2 regions of the Paenibacillus aurantiacus genome follow, and region 2 is predicted to be linked to the other one. Evidence: riboswitches for the same ligand, from Rfam matches in the RefSeq annotation. Region 2 holds a riboswitch; the other holds the start of a gene.
What was found. A riboswitch is a leader RNA that binds a small molecule or an ion and turns the genes downstream of it on or off. The one in region 2 is predicted to bind cyclic di-GMP.
Positions count from the first base shown of each region.

Region 1: linked by a shared signal. The riboswitch ahead of ACFFSY_RS08140 (hypothetical protein) and the one ahead of ACFFSY_RS03460 (hypothetical protein) in region 2 are both predicted to bind cyclic di-GMP.

Region 1 is NZ_JBHMDO010000015.1:284,236-289,129, reverse strand. Features, by position in the region: gene ACFFSY_RS08145 (DUF4956 domain-containing protein) at 1-641, shown strand, start outside; gene ACFFSY_RS08140 (hypothetical protein) at 771-1,802, opposite strand; cyclic di-GMP riboswitch class I at 1,891-1,978, opposite strand; gene ACFFSY_RS08135 (DUF4832 domain-containing protein) at 2,137-3,549, opposite strand; gene ACFFSY_RS08130 (copper amine oxidase N-terminal domain-containing protein) at 3,594-4,574, opposite strand; gene ACFFSY_RS08125 (hypothetical protein) at 4,834-4,894, shown strand, end outside.
Region 2 is NZ_JBHMDO010000008.1:42,828-47,721, forward strand. Features, by position in the region: gene rnr (ribonuclease R) at 1-1,242, shown strand, start outside; gene smpB (SsrA-binding protein SmpB) at 1,404-1,886, shown strand; RNA gene ssrA (transfer-messenger RNA) at 2,133-2,496, shown strand; cyclic di-GMP riboswitch class I at 2,691-2,774, shown strand; gene ACFFSY_RS03460 (hypothetical protein) at 2,855-4,894, shown strand, end outside.

The DNA of each region.
Region 1 (4,894 bases), on a different contig from region 2:
GCATAATAGAAATGGAAGCCTTCAAGCAGGTGTCGATCCTCGAGATCGTCATCGGGCTGCTCATTTCCTTCGTGCTCGGCATGTTTATTTATTGGACGTACTACAAGACGTTCCGAGGCGTCGTGTATAGCCACAACTACAACCTGACTTTCGTCATTATGACGATGCTGACGACGATTGTCATCATGACGATCAGCACCAATATCGTGCTCTCGCTCGGCATGGTCGGCGCGCTCAGTATCGTTCGTTTCCGGACGGCCGTGAAAGATCCGCTCGACATCATGTTCATGTTCTGGGCCATTACGGTCGGAATCGCGACTGGCGCCAAGATCTACCCGATTGCGATAATCGGTTCTCTCGCGATCAGTGCCGTGCTATTCTTCTTGTCGAAGCGCAAAAGAAAAGACGCTCCATACCTGCTCATCGTCAATTACGAAGAGCGTGCCAGCGATCAGGTGAAAATTGTGCTGCGTAAAATGAAGTATGTGTTGAAATCGAAAACCGTTCGCAAAGACCAGACCGAAATGACGGTTGAACTTCGGCTGCGGGATGACAATACCGCCTTCGTCAGCGAAATCTCCGCGATCGACGGCGTGAAAGACGCGGTTTTGGTTAGCTACAATGGCGATTACGCGCCGTGAACCATCGGCAATCGGCTATTATGCGCGGTGCGCGTATAACTGGCGCATATGCAGGATAAACAAAAGAACCGTCCATCGACGCGATCGTCGATGGACGGTTCTTTATTTGTCTTAAGCTAACGCTGGTTACTATTGACGGAAGTTCCACCAGTGCGAACTCGGTTCGTTATGGATCGTATAACCCGCACGCTTGAACTCGGTCAGCGTGGCGTTAGTTGTATAGCTGGATGAACTGGATACGAGTGTCTTGTAGTTCGGATTGTAAGCATGATCCTTAACTAAGAAGCGGTTCGTGCCGCTTGCGCTATAGTTGGCGGCGCTTAGGCCGTATCCATCCAGGCCGAACAGCAGCGAGCCTACTTCCATCATCTCGAAATACTTGCGAATTTGCGCATCCGTACGCGTTACATAATCTACGACGTTGATTGCCATCATTTTAACGCCGAGCGTTTTCTTATAATTCATGGCTTTATCGCCGCGTTGTTTGATGTACTTCCCAATCGCATAACCGCTATTGCTCACGTAAGTGGAGGAGCTCGTTACCGTATTAAGAATGAAGCTCTCCAGCAAGTAGTAATCGTTAGGACCCATGCGAGTGGCAATGCCGCTTGGGTTGTAGGCGGCGTTCACTTCGCTGCCCATCACGTCTTCGGGCTTCCAGGCATTCACGAAACCGCTAAGCTGGTTGCTGTGCAGGTAGTCCAGCATCAGGTTGAGGCGGGCGCGCGGCGTTTGGAAATCGTAGCCGGCGTCGTCAAGGAAAATACCGCTTACTCCCATGCTCTTCCACTGCGTGACTTTCGTCTGCATGACATCGATGGTGTAGTTATACGTGGTCACGCCCAAGTCGACATAACCGAAAAATTTCATGGACGGGTGAATCGATTTCGCCAGGCCGATAATATTCCGTGTCGAAACGTTATAAGCATGGGAGGGGCTTTCCAGACCCGCGCCGAGTACGACGTAGTCGTATTTGGCGAAAATCGCGGCAGCCGCGGCATCGTCGCGCACGTTATTGATCAGTTTCGGCGTCGCGTAGTAGATGAGCAGCTTGCTGCCGGTTCCGCTGGAATAGGATTCCGCGGAAGCGCCGACCGGTTGCGTCGTAACCAGGAACATCAATGCGAGCAAAGCGATAAACCAATTTTTTGTTTTCATCATGACCATGCACCCTCTTCTATGTAATGAATAGAAAAGAAAACAGATCCCGGGTTGTCCGGGATCTGTCGGTGTACAGGTCCGATACAACTTCGGTAACTGGCTGGCATCGCCGGCATGCGGCGGAAGCCCCTATAGTTTTGCGTCACTGGGTTTCCCCAGGTTTGCCTTTTCGGTTTTCTAAAGTAAAGATAATATATTCCAGCAAATTCTAACATGAGTCTTAGAGACTAATGTGACGAATAGTAACGTAAAACAGGTAGTCATTAAGAACTATTTATATGGAAAATAAGGGTTAAAGGCCATGTTCAATCCCAATCTTAGGCGGTGTATGCCTTTATTCGCCGGTAATCGTCACGGTACCCAGGGAAAAACGTCCGTCTGTTCTTCTGCCCTCGATCGCGAAATCGACGCCTGGGACTCCCGTATCAGGGTCTAAAATCGCGGCCGTCACGGTATATTCACCTGGAGGCAGATTGTTCGGGACAGGCAGCTCGGACGAGACTTGCGAGACGCCGGGGAGCCAAGTTCGAATATCCGCGCTAGTCTTCACCGAAGTACGGATGCTGCCATTGTCGTCGGCCAGAGACAATTCCAATGGCCAATCGAAATAGAAGGGTGCTACGCCGCGGTTGTTCACGCTGAGTTCGACCTTCAACTTGCCGCCCGGCTGTGCCTCTTCCTCATGGGATTCTTCCGCAATGACGAAACGATAGCCGATCGTCGTCAGGAAGCGGTCGATATTGCGCTGCATAGCCCCACCAGCGGGCTCTGTCGTCGGCGCGAAAGGACCGAGCCAAGAGACATGGGTTGCTTTGGCCTCGCGGATCGCTTCCTCAATGCTGCCATCCGAGAGCAGTCCCGACGTTCCGGCGAACTCCCCGCCGCTCGGCGCCTTTGTCCAGAAATCCGGCATGGCGGGCTCCTCTTCGTCGGTAAGCCAGTTCGTATAGCCTTTCGTGTACCAGCCGAGCATTCCTTCCTCCATCGTCGCGTCTTCCCTGCCGAAGGAGTCATTGAACAGACCCATGCCATTACGCAGCGCGATTTCATGCGGCCGGCGCATAAGAAGCGGCTTGTCCGTAAAATAGTCGACGTAAGGCTGTACATACTGATCGGTGACGTTATGAGTCGGGAATGGGATATGCTTGGCGACGACATCCCCGTCATACGTATGCCACTCGCCCCAGTGTCCGACGCTGCCGATTTGTACGAAGGCGATCAAAGGGTCGTCGTTGTAGCGTGCCGCCACCTGCTTGATCAGCTCCCGGTGGTATTGAATGAGTACCGGGTTCGTATAATCAGGACTGAATCCACGCCCATACTCCGTATTGTAGGCGGTGCCGCGCTTACGGGTCTCCTCATACAGCCAATCGGGAATATCCTTATGGGCCGTGTCGCGAGGGTAATCCAATATGATGCGAACGACCAGCCTAACCCCCTGCGCCCGCCAGCGTTCGAAATTGAATTTGCGCTCGATCTCGGTGAAGGCATATTGGCCTTTGAGCGGCTCGAGATCCGCCCACGTCAGATTCACATGCGCGAGACGGACCGGCTGGGTAGCGGTATCGTAACGGGCGTCCGCCACGAACCCCATGAATGGGTTGTTGAGCACCTGGGTGGTCTCGATGGGGACGAACGATTGCCGCTGGACCGGGTCTTCCGCGAAAAGTTGACGAATCGCGACGGCGAGCAGAAGCAGCAGTACGACAATGAGGGCGGCGATTTTGAAGCTGCGATGATGAATCAAGTTGTTTCCTCCTCAGAATTCGCTAAGCGGGGCACAAGCCCGGATTATGGCGAGAAAATCTGGATCGTCGATGTCTTCTCCCAGATTACAGTCGCGCCCAGCGACTCGCCAATAAACCGCAAGGGCACGAATACGGCCGAGTTCACGATCACGGGCGGCTGGGAAAGGGCGATGGTGCGCGAGCCGATCTTGGCCCCCGCGCTCCCGACGGTCAGCTTGACGACGACGCCGTCTCGCGAAGCGGTAATAGTGCCGCTGTCCGCATTCCATCGAACATCGGCCTTCAGTCCTTCGAATATGCCGCGAAGGGGAACGAGCGTCACGCCGCTGCGAATGAAAGGCCGTTGTCCGTAAAATTGCTCCCGTCCATCGATCAGCACGCGTGGCGCAGCGTTCTTCTCCCGGATGCCGATGATGCCCAGCAGGCCGGATTGGCACGCCGCGTCGCCGGAAGGCGCGACTTTACATGACATGCGGCTGCCTGCCGGTAACGCGATTTGGAGCCGGTAGCGAAGTTGGCCCTGCGCGGTGAGCGAGTACCAGCCGCCGGATTGGTCCTGCGCGTACAAATTACCCGAAGCATCCGTCTGAAGGGAGCCGGGGAGCGGGGATGTTCCGTCCGCGAGAGGATAGGTCCATGCTTGGCCGCGAACAGTGGAGACGATGGAGCTTGGACCGAACGCGATGCCCGCGCGAGGCGTGGATGCGACGAGCGCGGCCGTTCCGTCTGGAGTCACTGACTCGCCCGAAGGGAGCAGTCCAGCGATGTTCCCGGCCTTCGAATATAAGAACGTGCCGTCTGCCGCAACGCGAAGCGGCCAGTTCGGGTCGCCTGCCGCAACTCGCCATGCGACCTGGAACTTGTCCGCGCCGAGCAGACTGGCCGAGAGGTCGCCTCCCGCTGCAGGCAGCCGGTAGTTCTTCAACCCCGTAGCCAACGGGCCGCTCTCCGAGTGACCGGGAATCGGAGCGACCTGCATGAACAAGGCGCAGAGCAGTCCGGTTAATACTATGCGTTTGCGCAATCCGAAGCCTTCTTTCTACGAGTGTCTATGGTCCTATTATACGCGATTCGAGAGATTAGTTCGAATGAAGCTAAGCCGGGGGTTATTTCCAAGTGACGAAAGTCGGCTCGATGTATGGTGAGTACGCATGGATGCATGCCGCACACGGTTCGGATAAGCTCGCATAATTAGCGATTGACGCATCGGACTACGGGGAGTAGAATGGTCAATGGTCGGGTTTAACCTGACACTACATGTTACAATGGAGTGTTGGCCGAACATGTTTCATTTCAATCTGCGCGTGTGGGCCATTTGCGGCTACGTCGCGCTTATTTATTGGG
Region 2 (4,894 bases):
GACGGCATCATTAGCAGCGTGACGAGCTTCGGTATCTTCATCGAGTTGGAGAACACCGTGGAAGGACTCATTCGGCTTAGCGATCTGAATGACGACTACTATCACTTCCATGAGCAGCACATGGTGCTCATCGGAGAGCGTACGTCGCGCATCTTCCGGATCGGCGACGAAGTGCGCGTTCGCGTGGAGAACGTCAACATGGACGAGCATACGATCGATTTCGCCTTGCTCGACTCGAGCTCCCGCAATACCGACCGCGAGCTGGAGAAGGCGCTTCGCGCCGGACGCGGACGCGGCGGTCAAGGCGGCGGCCGAGAACGCGGCGGACGCGAAGGCCAAGGACGCGGACGCGAGCGCGGCGATGATCGCAGCGCAAGCGGGCGCGACGATCGCGGGCAGCGCGGCGGACGCCGAGGCGGGGATAACCGTCCGGCACCGGCGGCTGCGGAGCAAGGGCGCGGCGGACGTCGCAAAGGCGGTCGCGGCGGAGAAGCGGGCGCTGCAGGCGCAGGCTTGCGTCCGGCTCAAGGCGGCGTGTTCGTCGCACCGGGCCGCCGACAGCCTAGCGGAGGAGCGGAACGGCCGGGCTGGAAGCCGGAAGATGATTTCAACTTGGATAAGATCCTGGGCGTCTCCGAGGACGGCGGCGATCGCTCCGGGGGCACTCGTGGCGAAGAGTCGGCAACCGGTGGCGACCGCAGCGGCGGCGCCCGTTCGGGCGGCAAGCGCAAAGGCGGCGTACGGACCGACATGTGGGGGCTCCCGATTCTCGGCACCGGCGGCGTTATCGACGACGGCGAGTATGAGCACTTCAACGGACCGGGCGGTAACGATCGCCGGGGCCGCTCCGGCGGCAATCGCTCGGGCGGTAATCGTTCCGGCGGCGGTCGCGGCGGGGCTGGCAGAAGCGGCGGAGCCGGCAGAAGCGGCGGCGCGTCGGGCGGTTCGCGCAGCGGCGGCGCTGTGCAAGGCGGAGCTCGCGGCGGCTATGCCGGCGGCGGGGCGGATGCGAGCCAAGGCCAGGGCGGCAACGCTAGCGGCGGAAGCCGCTCGCGGCGCAAGAAGAAGTCCGGCGGCGTGAGCGAGGTGTTCAATCCGAACGCGGCGCGTCCGGAAGGCGGCACGGTCGAGACGACTCCGGCGCCAGAGGGCGCACCAGCCGGAGCCGGTAAGCCGCGCAAGAAGCGGAAGAAGTCCGGCGGCAACGCGACGGCGGCTTTTATCCGCAAAGAAAAGAAGTAAAGCGGAGCGGGTATCGGAATCTTGGCGGTATCGGCCGCCTTGATTTCGAACTGTAAAGTTGTTACAATGGACTCCTGATGCACCTGCGCGGGAGTCCGTTGTTTTATGGCGGGGACGGGCAGGGTAAGATACAAGAAGCGAACGAATGCGAGGTGGATGGCGTGGCGAAGAAGACGAATGAGAATAAGCAGCTAGCTCAGAATAAGAAAGCTTCCCATGACTATTTCATCGAGGAGACGTTCGAAGCGGGCATGGTGCTCATGGGTACGGAGATCAAGTCGGTGCGGGCCGGCAAGGCGAACATTAACGATGCGTTCGCGACGATCCGCAATGGCGAGATGTTCATCCATAACATGCACATCAGTCCGTTCGAGCAAGGCAACCGCCACAATCCGACCGATCCGACGCGGGCGCGCAAGCTGCTGCTCCATAAGGTGCAGATCCACAAGCTGCTCGGCCAGTCGAAGCAGGAAGGCTACGCGATCGTGCCGCTGAAGATTTACGTCCGCAACGGCTACGCGAAGCTGCTTATCGGCCTCGGCAAAGGCAAGAAGCAATACGACAAGCGCGAGAGCGCGGCGAAGAAGGATGCCCAGCGCGATATCCAGCGTGCGCTGCGCGAGAAGCAGAAGGTCGCGCGGTAACGAGTGTGCGGCAGATGCTCTGGCAGCCGTGCCAGCTAGAAGGCAGCTCTTCCAGAAACACAGGGGTACATTCGTGTAGACGATGTGCTATACTAACTAAGCAAGCCAAGCAGTACGGCATTGCGAACGCAAGACAAACAAGAAGCAGCAAGCAAGAACAGCTTATGCTCGCCGCGTGAGAACGCCGAGCGCTCTGCTAAACGGAACATGAGCCGCACGGTTCAGACGACGCCGTTTATGCGATATGGGGGCGTTTATGGATTCGACGGGGATAGTTCGAGCATGGGTTGCGGGTAGTGGGGACGCGTCCGCTTCATCAACGCTAAAGCCTATTAAATGGCAACCAACGTACAACTTTAGCAGCAGCCTAAGAAACTGTATGCTAAGCTCCTCTCCTGCATCGCCCATGTGCCGGATGTAGGGGCTCACTCTTAGTGGGATACGCTGTCACATCTCCGCCTGGGGTGTGCTGAAGAAGACAATCAGGCTGACCTAGATCGTAGCCGGTTACGGGGCGACGGCCTAGGTGACATCAAAACTGTGACTACACCCGTAGATGCCTATGTGGCGATGTCTTCGGACAGGGGTTCAAATCCCCTCGCCTCCACCATGTAAATCCACAACCGCATGAGGTTGTGGATTTTGCATTTCATCCACTCTTAGCCCCACATGTTCCTTATAGACGATCACCTTCTCTACATAGTTACCGATGACGATTTAGTTTCGCAGAGTGCTGGCAGAAACTTATGTTGAAACAGCTCGTAAACGAAACTATAATAAATTCAGATAGTTCTTTCGGACTACGAATTTCATAGGCAAACTTATTGAAAGATAAGGACGCAAAGTTATGGGCCTAAAGCGAAAAGCTATGGCTGCCAAACCGCTAAATTGTGATAGTGTACTATCCTGCTATTGGCGGGATGGTTTTTTTGTTCCCTAAATAATGATTTCTGAAAGAAGGTTCATCCGTGATTCCACAAAAAATACGTGACTGCTATAACTCGGGTGAAACCGATGTTTACAACCGCCAGAAGGGCTTCGATTATTCCGGAATGTCTCAATTAGGCACCCATACGCTCGTTATCACGAATTATGGGCGAGTCATTGCCTATGACACCGGCGGGATATTTGGAACTGAACGGGTTATGCATTTCGATGCGAAGTCCACTAAGCTTCTCATATCCTTTTCTGGTTCTACTGTATATGTGAAGAGCTCAGCAACATATCCATTTAAACTGGATTTTACGTTGAATTCATGGGATTTTATCGATTTATTCCCGAATATACCCTATGAATGTTTCGATTTTCCATCGGATGCAAAAGAATTAATTTCGACTCTTATTTCATATCAAGGCCAGTCTAAGACACATATGTCGTTGAAATTAGCAGCGAAATTCATTGAAATCATACACCAAGATGATTTTGTCACGAATACCTTCACGGTTCCGCTACATCGGATTGAAACGTGGGAGGCTTCCGGTGCACATAGCCTAACCTTAAAAGGACATTTTGATATCCAGAACGAATCAATTTCTTCGATCCAGTTGTTTATCCCACAGAAGGAGAAGCTTCAATCCGTAAAGACGCTGCTGCAGGATGCACCCAGGCTTTCACAGCTGGTAGGACCGTTCAAAAGTATTTATCCGATCACTTATCGTTTTGGCGGCTCTGACAGTAAAGTTGAGCTTTCTAATAAGGCTGCAACTGCAGCAGCTATAATTTTGGGAGTCGTCAATAGTTTTATGTCCAATAAAACAGCATCTCTTGTTTATCATGATCACGGTGTCGTATCTTTCCTAGATGAGGACAATTGGAAAGTGCTGCATCAATTCTCTTTGCAGAATGACGAATGGTATTACGATAAAAAAGAGAATCGAACCATTATCGTCCATAATAATAAGGCTTTCGTGGTGAATATGCAGCGTCCTGATGCGATCGCGTTTGCAAAAGCGACTTGGGGAAGTTCCTGTGGCGTTTGTGTTCCCCAAACCGGTTATCTTTACGGTGTATATCAGCAAAATCGCTATACGAAAGATGAAGTAAGCATGTTAGTTCAATCTTCAAATCAAATTCGTCTTCTGCATTGGAAGGAGTTGCAGCTTTCGGCTCCGCTATTTTTGCAATCTTGCGATATTGTTGGCTATCAGCACAGAATGTTCATTTTCGAGGATTCTAGCATTTCTATGATTACATGGCCGGATAAAAAATGGGCAGCTTATGTCAATCCGAAAACACCGAACAATCTCGATGATGTTAGCTTCGGTATCACTTCAATGGAGCATCCATTCTTCATTGAACAAACGATGCGCGGCATCCAATTACGGCAATCACCAGATACCGTTCTTCACGATTTTGAATACCATGCCATATCGGATATTTCGATTGCCGAGCCTGAGGGTGATTCCTTCCTGGTTCCATGCAATATATCAGCTAGGGAAGGAGCTAACGGCAGTGGAACCAACCGCTTCATGCTACCTGCCGCAGAAGTACACAAAATCATCTATGCGACGTATTATCACGCAAAGGCACCATTAATTGAGCGTACTGAGGCTAAGCAAATTTATTTAAGCTGGACTCGTCAGGTGAATGACTTTGCTTTGTTTCATTTGTTTGGACAGCTGCTGGCTATCCAAGCCGGAATTCGAGAAATTCATGACAATGTTAGTGATCGCGATCAGCGAAATCACCGACTCATTAATTTCATGTATTATGCCATTCAGAATCAGAAACGCAGGTTAGACCAAGTATCGATCTATCTGCCCGCGATGCTTGATCGGAACGTCAAAGACATTTTTGAACCGTCAGGCAATAAGCACGACGAAGAATTGTTCCGCCAGCTTCAACGTGGCTTCATGAATGTGAGCGTACAAATCAAGTCTGCTTTAAATGAAGTAGAGTCAGCATTATCTGCCGTTTCTAGCACCATTATCCCAAAAGGGGACATGGATGAAATCATCGCCGATCGCGCTAAAAGAGGCTACACTCAGGCTGCCGCAACTACTGGTGTA